Regions from separate parts of the Ectothiorhodospira sp. BSL-9 genome, predicted to be linked through region 3. Evidence: predicted binding sites of a transcription regulator. Region 3 holds the regulator's gene; each other region holds the start of a gene.
What was found. The regulator sigma-54, encoded in region 3, starts transcription at its own class of promoters, with help from an activator protein. The targets are predictions, from matches to a motif close to TGGCANGNTNCNTGCTT.

Region 1 (4,185 bases), 1.6 Mb from region 3:
CGTCGCAGGTGAGGTAGGGTTCGCATTCGGAGCCGTTGATCACCAGGGTGTCGATGGTGTGGCGGCTGCCCAGGTTGAGCTTGATGGCGGCGGGGAAGGTGGCGCCGCCCATGCCCACCACACCCGCCTCCGCCACGCGCTGGGCGATCACTTCCGGTTCCAGGTTGAGGGCGTGCTCGGGCTCGGGTTCGTCCATCCAGCGGTCGTCGCCGTCGGGTTCGATGACGATGGTCTGTACCGGCAGGCCGCTGGGATGAGGGGCCGGGTGGGGTTCCACGGCCACCACGGTGCCCGAGGTGGGGGCATGCACCGCCGCCGAGACGGGGCCGGTGCCCGCAGCGATCATCTCTCCCTTGAGCACTTTTTGACCTGCCTGCACCCGTGGTTGGGCAGCGGCGCCGATGTGCTGTTGCACGGGCACATACAGGCGCTCGGGCAAGGGCAGGGTCTCGATGGGCAGGTGGCTGGTGGCCTGTTTGCGGTCTTCCGGGTGCACACCGCCCTGGAACGCCCGGCGCTTGAAGATGCGTGAGAACATGACAGTCACCTCAGCGGGCTTGGGGTTTGGGCCAGCGCCATGTGCGCAGGGTGGGGGTTTCCGTGACCAGCACCAGGCCATTGGTGGGGCACACCTCCACGCACTTGCCACAGCCGTTGCAGGCTTCCGTGAACACCGTGTGGATCTGCCGATTGGCACCCATGATGGCGTCGGTGGCGCACACCTTGTAACAGCGGGTGCAACCGTTGCACTGATCCTCCTTGATGCGCGCAAAGGCGGGTGCTTCCTCCTCCATGCCCGACAGATCCACGCTCACCGAGAGCTTGTCCGCCAGTTGCTGGGCCAGGGCCTTGCCGCCCGGTGGGCAAAGGGTCACGGGAGCCTCATGGGCGGCCAGGGCCTGGGCAGCGCTGGAGCAACCGGGCAGGCCGCACTGGCCGCAGTTGGTGCCCGGCAGCATGTCCTCGATCTCGTCGACCAAGGGGTCTTTCTCCACCTTCAGATACTTGGCGGCCATGCCCAGGGAATAACCCAGGAGCAGGCCCATGGCGGTCAGGACAACGATGGCTGCGTACATGGTGTGATCTCCTGTTCGGGTGGCGTCAGGCGAAGTCGAGGCCGGCGAAACCCATGAAGCCCAGCGACAACAGCCCGGCGACAATGAAGGCGATGGGGGCACCGGCGAATGCTGCCGGCACATTGTTCACGGCCAGGCGCTCGCGAAGACCGGCGAAGATGACCATCACCAGGGTGAAACCCAGGGCGGCACCGAAACCAAAGGTCACGCTTTGCAGAAAACCATGACCTTCCTGGATGTTGAGCAGGGCCACGCCGAGCACGGCGCAATTGGTGGTGATCAGCGGCAGAAAGATCCCCAGCACCCGATGCAGGGCCGCGCTGGTCTTGCGGATGACCAGTTCGGTGAACTGCACCACGGCGGCGATCACCAGGATGAAGGAGAGGATGCGCAGAAAGCCCAGGTCCAGGGGCGCGAGCACGAAATGCTCCAGCAGCCAGCCGGCCACCGAGGCCAGGGTGAGCACGAAGGTGGTGGCCAGGCCCATGCTCAGGGCCGTGTCCAGCTTGTTGGACACGCCCATGAAGGGGCACAGCCCCAGGAACTGCACCAGCACCACGTTGTTCACCAGGGCTGTGCCCAGAAGTAGCAGCATAAACTCCGTCACGGTGTTCACCTCGCTTGGATTGAGGGGGTATGTGCATCTTGCGTGCCAAGGGGGGAATGCACTCTTTAGGCGCACCGTTTATGGGGGTTTGTGGCGGGCTTGCACCATGGTGGTGCAGGTGGTGCTGTGAGGATCGCGACAGGCAGAGCCGCCGGTTCGCAGTGATGTGAGGTAACCGACAATGTCCCCACCGGGAGCCATGGGGCCTGAGGGCTGCATTCAGGGTGGGGGAGCAGGATCAGGGTGATGTATGGCCCGGCTCTTGCATTAGTGAACGTCACACAGCTGCATCGCCACGAGACCTCGCCATGACCCGACCCCATCACCCCTTCCAACCGGCCAACGATCACACCATTCGCGTCGGCGAGGGCGCGTTGCCGGCACGGTTGTTCTTCGAGGCGGTGGAACAATCCTCCGTGGCCATTTCCATCACCGATGCCAAGGCCAACATCCTCTATGCCAACCCGGCCTTCACCCGGGTGACCGGTTACGAGGCAGCGGAAGTCATGGGTGTGAACGAATCCCTGCTCTCGGATCGCCGCACGCCCAGTCTGGTCTACGAGACCCTCTGGGGCCGTTTGCGTCAGCTCAAGCCCTGGACCGGGGTGCTGGTGAATCGTCGCAAGGATGGCCGGCGCTACCTGGCTGAGTTGAGCATCGCCCCGGTGCTGGATACCCAGGGTCATCTCACCCATTACCTGGGCATGCACCGGGATGTGACCGAGATGCATCAACTGGAGGAGCAGGTGCGCAATCAAAAGGCCCTGATCGAGTCCGTGGTGGATGCCGAGCCGGTGGTCATCGCCCTGCTGGACGAGGCGGGCCGGGTGGTGCTGGACAACCAGGAGTACAAGAAACTGGCGGGAGACATGCGCGGCCAGGAACCCGCCGAGGCCTTCCTCTCCGCCCTCTCCGAAAGCATGGGGGAGGCCTTCGAGAAGGCTCGCAGCAGTGGCCAGGGTTTTGTGGATCATGAGGTACAGTTCGATCCAGGCGCGGGCCGCGCACCCCGCTGGTTCTCCTGCTCCGGCACCTGGATTCGTGAGCGCGACAGCAGCGCCGATGCCTTCTTCGAACCCCGCAAGGTGGAATATCTCATGCTGGTGGCCAAGGAGGTCACCGAGCTCAAGCGGCAGCAGGAGGAGATGCGCATGAATGCCCTGAGGGCGCTCACCGCCGAGAGCGAGCTGGTGGAGAGCATGCGCGAGACCCTGACCGGCGCCGTCTATCAGATGCAGGGGCCTGTCAACATGATTGCCGCCGCCACCCAGTTGCTGGAGCGGCGCCAGGGGGAGGGCACCGCCGACCCCCTGTTGAATGTGTTGCAGGAGGCCCTGGCATCCGGTCGTCAGGCCCTGCAGACCCTGGAAAACTGCATCCCCGAGGAGCGGGACGAGGCCATCATCCCGGTGAATCTCAATGCCCTGCTGCGAGAGGTGCTGGGCCTGTCCACCCGTCGCTTGCTCACCTCCGGCGTGGTGGTGGACTGGGATCCGGCGCCGGTGCTGCCCAACGTGCTGGGTCGGGAAGGCCGGCTGCGGGGGATGTTCAAGCAATTGGTGGACAACGCCCTGGATGCCCTGGATGACAGCGGCACCGGTCGCCGCGAGATCCGCATTGCCACCCAGGCCCTGGATGATGCTGTTCAGGTGGTCATCCAGGACTCCGGACCGGGTATCCCCGAGTCCATGCGGCTACGGGTGTTCGAACCCTTCGTCAGCACCAAGGGCCGCAGTGGCAGCGGGGCAGGGATGGGGCTGCCCATGGTGCAGGAGGTGGTGAACCAGCACGCGGGTCTGGTGGAGGTGGACCCCACCTGCCTGGAAGGCTGCCGCATCCGCCTGCAGTTCCCCAACGCCTCACAGCGCAAACTCTGACATCACTCCAGGAAAATCCATGGTGATCTCTCCTACGGCAGTCGGCACGACGCGGCGCTCGCGCGCCCAAGTGATCGAAATGCATCTGGACACGCTTTATCAGGTGAGCCAGGTGCTCAGTTGTTCATCCGGATTACAGGACATCCTCTCCGGCGTGCTGCATGTGCTGCACGAATCCTCGGACATGCGTTGCGGCATGGTGTCGCTGCTGGATCCGGCCACGGGTGAACTCATGGTGGGCGCTGCCCACACGGGTACGCGGGAGAAGGTGGACAAGGTGCGCTACCGCCCCGGCGAGGGCTTGATGGGGGGCATCCTCAAGGAAGGGGATACGGTCGTGGTGGGTCGCATCGCCGATGAGCCCCGGTTTCTCGATCGCATGGGGCTGTACGCCCCGGACCTGCCTTTTGTGGGAGTGCCCATTCGGGTGGGTGAGGACAATCCCATTGGGGTGCTGGCCGCCCAGCCCATTTGCGGGGATGACGGTCTGCTGGAAGAGCGCGCCCGTTTCCTGGAGATGGTGGCCAACCTGCTGGCCCAGACCGTGCGCCGCGCCTGGGATCTGGAGCAGGAGCGCCAGGCGCTGACCGATGAGCGCGACCGGCTGCGCCGCGAGGTGCGTGGC
Region 2 (4,185 bases), 610 kb from region 3:
CCCCCTTCATGGCACTGGGACACTCCGAGTGACGGGTGGCCTGGACAGCAAACTGGTCCACATCCCCGGTCAGGTCATCGGCCAAGGCCTGCAGTCGCTGTCGTGCCCGCTCGCGGGTGTTTTCAGGGTAGTCCGGGTTGATGGTGATCAGGATCTGACGCACGGTGCGTGATTCGGGCACCTGGAATCGCTCCAGGTGCAGGTAGTAGAAGAGCTTCACATCCACATCGCTGACCTGGGCCGAGCGGTTGGCCACGCGATCCAGCATCGCTTCCAGGCGCAGCTCCCGATGCAGCGCCTCCCGGAAGCTGGCCAGGTCGAACCCATGAGCCTCCAGTTCCGCCGCAAAGCCCGCCTCGTCCGGGTAGCGACCGCGAATCTCCGCCAGGGCATGGTCCAGCGTCTCCTGCGGCACGTGCACATCCGGCGCCTGGTCCGATGCCAGCGCCCGGGCACCGATCTCGTAGGCCCGAGCCGAGCGGGCGCGCACAGTCTGTCGCTCTGCCTCATCCAGTTTACCCAGGGGCTTCTCGAAGCTGTCCAGCGCCGTGCGCAGTTCAATGTAGGCCAGTTCCGGGCGATGTTCCAGTGTGGGCGTCATACAGCCTCCCGCTCAAAATGCTTGATGTCGATTCACGATGTCATGTCTTCCCCCGGGGGGTCCCCAAGGGCCGATTCCGGGACCTGCAGGACACGCCCCTCAAAATTCACGTGGTACTCCACCCCATCGGGCAGGTCCCGCAGCACCTTGCAGACCTCGCCCACCACACCGGCCTCCACCACCGGCTGCCCCTTGATGCCAAGCGGCACCCGGGGCGTCACCTTGTCGCGGAACTCGTAGCGGGTGGGCACCCAATGGGCATCGGCATCCAGCAACTCCTCCTGGCGGCAGCCAACGATACGACCATGCTCCATGAAGTTGACGGTGTAGATGATCTGATCCTGAAGGAATCTGCCCATATCGATCACCACGCCGACACTGCCCCTGGGCACCAGCAGACTCCCCCGGTCCATGCCCGGGTAGCTGCCATCGTTGCGGACCGGGCGCACCACACGCACCCGTTCACCATATTCATACATGGGCTTCATGTGCAGTTCCTTATCCTTGCCATTCCTTGAGACTTGGGCTGGTGCCCATCGATGGGTTCACGACTTGCGGCCGAAGGCCTCGTCCAGGGGCACGTAGGCCACGCCCGGAGGGGGGCGCTGGAACACCTTGAAAACCTTCTCGGTCTGGGCATCGGAGTTCACGAAATCAGTGTAGGCCTGGGCCAGCAGGCCCCGGTACAGGTCCCTCAAGGCACCGGCATCGCCGGATTCTCCCGGTGTCTGAGCAGCCAGGTAGTCGTGGAAACGCTGCAGGATATGCAGGCGGTTCACCTTCACCGTGGCCTCATCGTAGGGGATGTCGAAGTACTCCAGAAAATCCTCGGCGGATTCCAGATCCTGGAGGTCGTCTTGCAGGGTTTCAGCGTTCATGGCGTGATCCTCTTTGGGGGTTTCAGGTGAGGGCGTGATGCGCGGTTGATGTGGGGGCGGCGGCCAGGCTATCCAGTTCCTGATACCACAGCGCCAATTCACGCTCGGTAGGTGCCCGCTTGGTCCGCGAGGCAGCGCTTCGGATTCTGGATAGCAGCAGGGTGGCCTCGGGACGGCCCAGCGTGATTCCCAGACGTGCATAGGCCTGGATCACCGCACTGCTGCCTGAGTGCTTGCCCAGCACCAGCCGATGCTCCCGGCCCAGTTCCGCCGGGTCCACACCCTGGTAATTGGCCGGGTCCTTGAGCAGACCGTCCACATGGATGCCGGCTTCGTGGGTGAAGACGCCCTCGCCTACCAGGCTTTTCTGCCAATGAATGGGATGGCCGGTGGCGGTTTCCACCAAGTGGGACAAGGTTTGAAAACGACGCAGATCCACGCCGGTCTCGATGCCGTGCAACTGCCGCAGGCCCAGCACCACTTCTTCCAGGGCAGCGTTGCCGGCCCGCTCCCCAATGCCGTTGACCGTGGTGTTCACATGGGTGGCCCCTCCCAGGGCAGCGGCCAGACTGTTGGCCGTGGCCAGTCCCAGATCATCATGGGCATGCATCTCGATTTCCAGGTCCGAAGTGGCCCGAAGCCGGCGCATGCGTTCCAGGACGGTAAAGGGCTCAAGGATGCCCACGGTGTCGGCAAACCGAAAACGTCGGGCGCCGGCCTGTTGTGCCGTCTCCATCACCCGTGACAGGAAATCCACATCGGCCCGGGAGGCATCCTCCCCCCCCACGCCTACCTCCAGGCCCAGTTCCAGGGCCTCGGCCACATGGCGCCGGATGCAGTCCAGCACCCACTCCCGACTGCGTCCGAGCTTGCGGGTAATCTGCTGATCAGACACGGGAATGGACAGATCCACCATATCCACCCCCAGATGGGCGCAGCATTTCAGATCATCGGTGCGCATGCGGCTCCAGACCAGCAGGCGGGCGTTAAGTCCCAGGCCTGCCAGCAAACGGATGGAGTCGCGTTCCTCGTCCCCCATGGAGGGGATGCCCACCTCCAGTTCCGGCACGCCCAGTTCATCCAGCCCACGGGCAATGGCAATACGCTCGGCATCGTTGAAGGCAACGCCGGCGGATTGTTCGCCGTCCCGAAGGGTGGTGTCGTCGATGACGATGGCAGGAGGGTGGCTCATTGGCGGCTCGCTCGGTACAGGTTCCGGGAGGGATACTGCGAGTTTCGTGCCAACTCACATACAGTTGATTTTTAGATACTTTCTAGCCGGTCGACGGGTATGCCAAGCGTGGTTATGCGACTTCCGGGAGAGGATTGTGGGATTTGCTACATGGTTTGGGGTGAGGGGAAAATCAGTCACGAATCCCCCCACCCTTTCCACCACCATCAGGCATAGGCTGGCGCAAACGCCTGTTCGGGATTCTCCACCGGGCCATTCTCACCCCAATACGGCGACATCTTGCGCAAACGGGAGACGATCTCCGGCATCACCTGGATCACCCGATCCACCTCCTCCTCCGTATTGAAGCGGGACAACGAAAACCGCACCGACCCATGGGCAGCGGTGTAGGGAATCCCCATCGCCCGCATCACATGGGAGGGCTCCAGAGAGCCGGAGGTGCAGGCAGAACCGCTGGACGCCGCGATACCCTGATGATTGAGCATGAGCAGGATGCCTTCGCCCTCAATGTATTCAAAGGCCATGTTCAGCGTGTTGGGCAGGCGGTTGTCCACATCCCCGGTTACAAAGGCATTGGGGATCTGTTCCAGCAACCCGGCCTCCAGGCGATTTCTCAGGGCGCGCACCCGCTGGCGCTCCTCGTCCAGATGGCTCAAGGCCAGTTCCGCAGCCTTGCCCAGGGCAATGATGCCCGGCACGTTCTCCGTGCCGGCACGACGCCCCCGCTCCTGATGCCCACCACGCAGCATTGGCCGGAACCTCAAGCCACGCCGTACATACAACACCCCCACACCCTTGGGTGCATGCAGCTTGTGACCCGAGATGGAGAGCATGTCGATGCAGGTGTACTTGAGATCGATGGGCAGCTTGCCCACGGCCTGAACCGCATCGGTGTGGAACATCACACCCTTGGCGCGGGCCATCTCGGCCATGCTCTCCACCGGAAACAGGGTGCCCGTCTCGTTATTGGCCCACATCACTGATACCAGGGCCACCTGATCCGACAACACCTGGCGGTAGTGAGCCAGATCCAGGCGACCCTGACCGTCGACGCCCAGGCGATGGATGGTGTAGCCCTCCTTTTCCAGCTGCTCGCAGACATTGAGTATCGCCGGATGCTCCACCTCGGTGGTGATGATCTCCCGCCGCTGGGGCTGGGCACGCACGGCGGACAGGATGGCCGTGGAATCCGACTCGGTGCCACAGGAGGTAAAGATGATCTCCGAGGCATGTTCGGCCCCCACAAGCGCCTGCACCTGCTCGCGGGCCTGCTTCAGAGCCCGCCCTACCTGATCGCCAAAACTGTGCATGGAAGAGGGATTGCCAAACTGCTCGGTCAGAAACGGCAGCATGGCCTCCACCACCAGGGGATCCACGCAGGTGGTGGCGTTGTTGTCCATGTAGATGGGTTTCATCGTCTATTCCCCCATGGCCATGACACGCACATTCATGGGAGGCAGGGCCCCGTTGCTGGGCCGCGGTGCCTCGGTGGCGTGGTTTTCCGGATCAAACGC
Region 3 (4,185 bases):
CACACCCCTGGGTGCCCGCCACCCAGACGAGGCCCAGGCGCTCCTCCATGACCTCCATGATGTTGCTGACGGTGAGCGAGTCGGTCATGGGGTCATCCGGTGTCTTCGGTGTCCCATTCCTGCACCAGAGTCAGCAGGTCCGAAGGGCCGGAGGTGCTGCGCAGCCGGGCCAGCGTCTCCGGATCGGAGAACATCCTGGCCAGCAACGCGAGGATCTGAAGATGCTCGTCTGTGCAGTCTGCCGGCACCACCAGCGCGAACAGGATGTCCACCGGCTCACTGTCTGGGGCATCGTAGTCGACGCCCTTTTCCAGCTTGAGCAGCGCGGCACAGGCCTCGCTGGCGCCGGCCAGACGACCATGGGGGATGGCCACGCCATGCCCCAGGCCCGTGCTGCCCAGGCGCTCCCGGGCCAGCAGGCTGTCGAAGATCTCGCCCTGGGTGAGCTTGGGCAGATGATTGGAGAGCATCTCGCCCAGCATCTCCAGCGCACGTTTCTTACTGCTCACGTCCGTCTGGCAGTGCACCCGCTCAGGGGCGAGAAGATCACCGATGTTCATGAAGCGTTCACTCGATGTGGTTGCGGTGGGAGCCTTCAGCCCGGTGGTGGTCCTTGAGCTTCTCCTTGTGCTTCACCACCTGGCGATCCAGTTTGTCCACCAGGGCGTCGATGGCGGCGTACATGTCCGTGTGGCTGGCCTCGGCATGGATGCTGTTACCGCTGAGCAACAGGTTGCTCTCGGCCTTTTGCTGCAGCTTCTCCACGGTCAGGATCACGTGCACGTCGATGACGTTGTCAAAATGCCGCTCCAGGCGCTCGAACTTCTCGTTGACGTAGTTGCGCAGGGCGTCGGTCAGGTCGACGTGATGACCGGTGAGGTTGATCTGCATGAGATGACTCCTTGGAAATAGGTAGGGATGGGTAATGAGCAGGACGGCTGCGTGGGTTTGCTTCAGACGAGCCGCTTGCGTTCGTTGGATGGCGGAATGGCCATGGCCTCACGGTACTTGGCCACGGTGCGTCGTGCCACATGAATACCCCGATCCACCAGGACCTGGGCGATCTTGCTGTCACTCATGGGCTTGCCCTGGGGCTCTTCGGCAACCAGCTTGCGGATCATGGCGCGGATCGCGGTGGCTGAACACTCACCGCCGTCGGCCGTGCCCACATGGCTGGAGAAGAAATACTTGAATTCGTAGATACCCCGGGGGGTATGCATGAATTTCTGGGTGGTCACCCGGGAGATGGTGGACTCATGCATCTCCAGTTGTTCGGCAATATCGCGCAGCACCAGAGGTTTCATGGCCTCGTCACCGTATTCCAGGAAGGCACGCTGGTGCTCGACAATGGCGGTGCCCACCCGTAGCAGAGTCTCGTTGCGGCTTTGCAGGCTCTTGATGAACCAGCGGGCCTCCTGGAGGCTGTTGCGCATGTAGGTGTTGTCCTGGCTGGAATCGGCGCGGCGCACGAAACTGGCATACAGGGGGTTGACCCGCAAGCGTGGCGCGATTTCCGGGTTGAGCTCCACCTGCCAGCGGCCCTCTCGCTTGCGCACGAAGACATCGGGAATGATGTATTCGGGCGAACTGCTGCTGATGACCCCGCCTGGGCGCGGGTTCAGTGTCTGAATCAGGGCGATCACCTGCTGCAACTCGCCATCATCCAGCCCCAGGCGCCGCTGCACGCCCTTGTAATCACGTGCACCCAGAGCGTCCAGGTGTTCACGGGCCAGGGTGCGGGCCTCGGTCAGCCAGGGTGTGTCCTCCGGGAACTGGGCCAGTTGCAGGCCCAGGCATTCGGCCAGGTCACGTGCGCCCACGCCCACCGGGTCCAGGTGCTGAACCATGTTCAGCACGGCTTCCACCTCGTCCAGTTCCAGGTCCATCTCCCGGTCCGTGGCCAGGGCTGCGTGGATCTGTTCGATGGGTTCGGCCAGATAGCCGTCTTCGTTAATGGAATCAATGATGGTCAAGGCAATGGCCCGGTCACGCTCACTCATGGACGACAAATGCACCTGCCACATGAGGTGTTCATGCAGGCTTTCCGAGGGTCCGGTCTGGTTCTCGAAAAGGTCGCGCCCGTCGTGATCCGACTGTCCGGCGCTGGAAGGGGGCACATCGTAGATGTCGTCCCAGTTGCTGTCCACCGGTAATTCGTCGGGGATCTGCTCCTGACTGCCCTCGGCGTTGCCTTCCGTCTCGGCGGCGGCCTCCGCTGCTTCTGCTGCCTCGGAGGTATCGGCCTGCTCCTGCTCGCGAGGCTCCTCGCTGGCGGTCTCCTGATCTGCCTCCGTGCCCTCCACGGCCTCGAGCATGGGATTGATTTCCAGGGTCTCCTGGATCTGGGCCTGCAATTCCAGCGTCGAGAGCTGCAGCAGGCGAATGGCCTGCTGCAGCTGCGGGGTCATGGTCAGGTTTTGACCCAGCCGGAGCTGGACGGACGGTTTCAACATAGCACGACGCGCGCCATCGGGCCGGGGCCCGGGTCTTTGATGCCTGATGATGAAGGCGGGGGCAGGCCCCCGGCGTAAATGATGCTTTCAAGAGAGATTATACGGTGTGCCAGCAAAAATGGGACCCATGTCCCGAAAACCGCACGCTGAATGGGGAGTCTCGGCTTCACAGGCGGAAGTTCTCCCCTAGATAGACGCGGCGGACCTGCGGGTCGGCCAGTACGTCTTCCGGCGCGCCCTGGCTGATGATGTGCCCGCCACTGAGGATGTAGGCCCGGTTGCAGATGCCCAGGGTCTCGCGCACATTGTGGTCGGTGATCAGTACACCGATGTTCCGTGACGTGAGATGGGTGATGATCCGCTGGATCTCGATCACCGAGATGGGGTCCACGCCGGCGAAGGGCTCGTCCAGAAGGATGAAGGCCGGCTCGGTGGCCAGGGCACGGGCGATCTCCACGCGCCGTCGTTCGCCACCGGAGAGACTGACCCCGGCGTTGTCGCGGATGTGCTGGATCTGGAACTCCTCCAGCAGGGATTCCATCTTCTCCAGACGCTGGGCCTTGTTGAGGTCGCGGCGGACCTCCAGCACAGCCATGATGTTGTCTGCCACGGAGAGCTTGCGGAATACCGAGGGCTCCTGGGGGAGATAGCCCACGCCCATGCGGGCCCTTGCGTGCATGGGCAGTCGGGTGATGTCGCGGCCGTCCAGGCGGATCTGGCCTTCGTCGCAGGGTACCAGGCCCACGATCATGTAGAAGCAGGTGGTCTTGCCAGCGCCATTGGGGCCCAGCAGGCCCACCACCTCCCCACTATTGATGTGGATGGAGGCGCCGTCCACGGGTTTGATCGCCCGGTAACGCTTGACCAGCTTGTCGGTCTCCAGGCGGCTCATGGCGTGTCGCCGTCCTCTGGGCGAGAGCGATCACGGTCACGGGGTGCGAAGATGGCCTCTACCCGGCCTGTGTCACCGGTGCTGGCTTCAAGGGTGGCGGCCTCCAGGTTATAGACGATGCTGCTGCCGCGGAATTCGTCGTCCCCCTGCCATACCCGGGCCTCGCCGGTGAGCACCACCCGCGGTCCATCCGGAAAGAACTCCATGCGTCGTGCCTCGGCGCGAACCTCGCGGTTGGATTCATCCCGCGTGGTCAGGGTGGCCAGGCGTCCTTCGGAGACCATGCGCTGGAGTTGCCGCTGGGGGGCATGCACTGTCACCTCGTCGCCCGTGATGACGGTGTCGCCCTGGGTGATGGTGACGTTACCCTTGTAAACACTCACCCCCCGCTGATCGTCCAGGCTGGCGCGATCCGCCTCGATGCGGATGGGCAGATCGGGGTCGTGCTGGCCCTGTGCGGCAGGCATCCAGGCCAGCGAAACGGCCAATAGCAGCCCCGCCAGGTGCGGGCCCGTGGGGATGTCAGTGCGGAACATAGGTGCCTCTTACCTGACTCTCAAGTTCCAGGGTATCCCGGGTCAGATCCAAAGTCATGCCCACCCCTTCTGCCTCGCGGTGAGTGCTCACCATACGGGCCAGGGCGTCGGTTTGCGCCTGGCGGGAAAGGGTCCATACGGTGACATCCCGGCTGGTGATGGTGATGGGGGGGTGATCGGGGGCCTCGGGGCGGTTCAGGCGCACGTTGCCCAGCAGCTGCACCTCGTCGCCAGCGGGTGAAACCCAGCCGCGTTCGGAACGCAGGGTCCAGTCGGGAGCGGGGGGGTGTTCCATGATCAGCAC

Region 1: the regulator sigma-54 is predicted to act here: its motif matches at 1,935-1,951, upstream of nifL (nitrogen fixation negative regulator NifL).
Region 2: the regulator sigma-54 is predicted to act here: its motif matches at 2,707-2,723, upstream of nifV (homocitrate synthase).

What each region holds. Positions count from the first base shown of each region.
Region 1 covers NZ_CP011994.1:2,401,184-2,405,368, forward strand. Annotated here, with positions in the region: gene rsxC (electron transport complex subunit RsxC) at 1-538, opposite strand, end outside; gene ECTOBSL9_RS11235 (RnfABCDGE type electron transport complex subunit B) at 549-1,076, opposite strand; gene rsxA (electron transport complex subunit RsxA) at 1,102-1,671, opposite strand; gene nifL (nitrogen fixation negative regulator NifL) at 1,992-3,560, shown strand; gene nifA (nif-specific transcriptional activator NifA) at 3,580-4,185, shown strand, end outside.
Region 2 covers NZ_CP011994.1:3,372,941-3,377,125, forward strand. Annotated here, with positions in the region: gene nifM (nitrogen fixation protein NifM) at 1-601, opposite strand, end outside; gene ECTOBSL9_RS15420 (nitrogen fixation protein NifZ) at 634-1,089, opposite strand; gene nifW (nitrogenase-stabilizing/protective protein NifW) at 1,147-1,479, opposite strand; gene nifV (homocitrate synthase) at 1,502-2,671, opposite strand; gene nifS (cysteine desulfurase NifS) at 2,878-4,086, opposite strand; gene nifU (Fe-S cluster assembly protein NifU) at 4,090-4,185, opposite strand, start outside.
Region 3 covers NZ_CP011994.1:431,136-435,320, reverse strand. Annotated here, with positions in the region: gene hprK (HPr(Ser) kinase/phosphatase) at 1-88, opposite strand, end outside; gene ECTOBSL9_RS02245 (PTS sugar transporter subunit IIA) at 93-560, opposite strand; gene hpf (ribosome hibernation-promoting factor, HPF/YfiA family) at 568-891, opposite strand; gene ECTOBSL9_RS02235 (RNA polymerase factor sigma-54) at 954-2,453, opposite strand; gene lptB (LPS export ABC transporter ATP-binding protein) at 2,620-3,345, opposite strand; gene lptA (lipopolysaccharide transport periplasmic protein LptA) at 3,342-3,881, opposite strand; gene lptC (LPS export ABC transporter periplasmic protein LptC) at 3,868-4,185, opposite strand, start outside.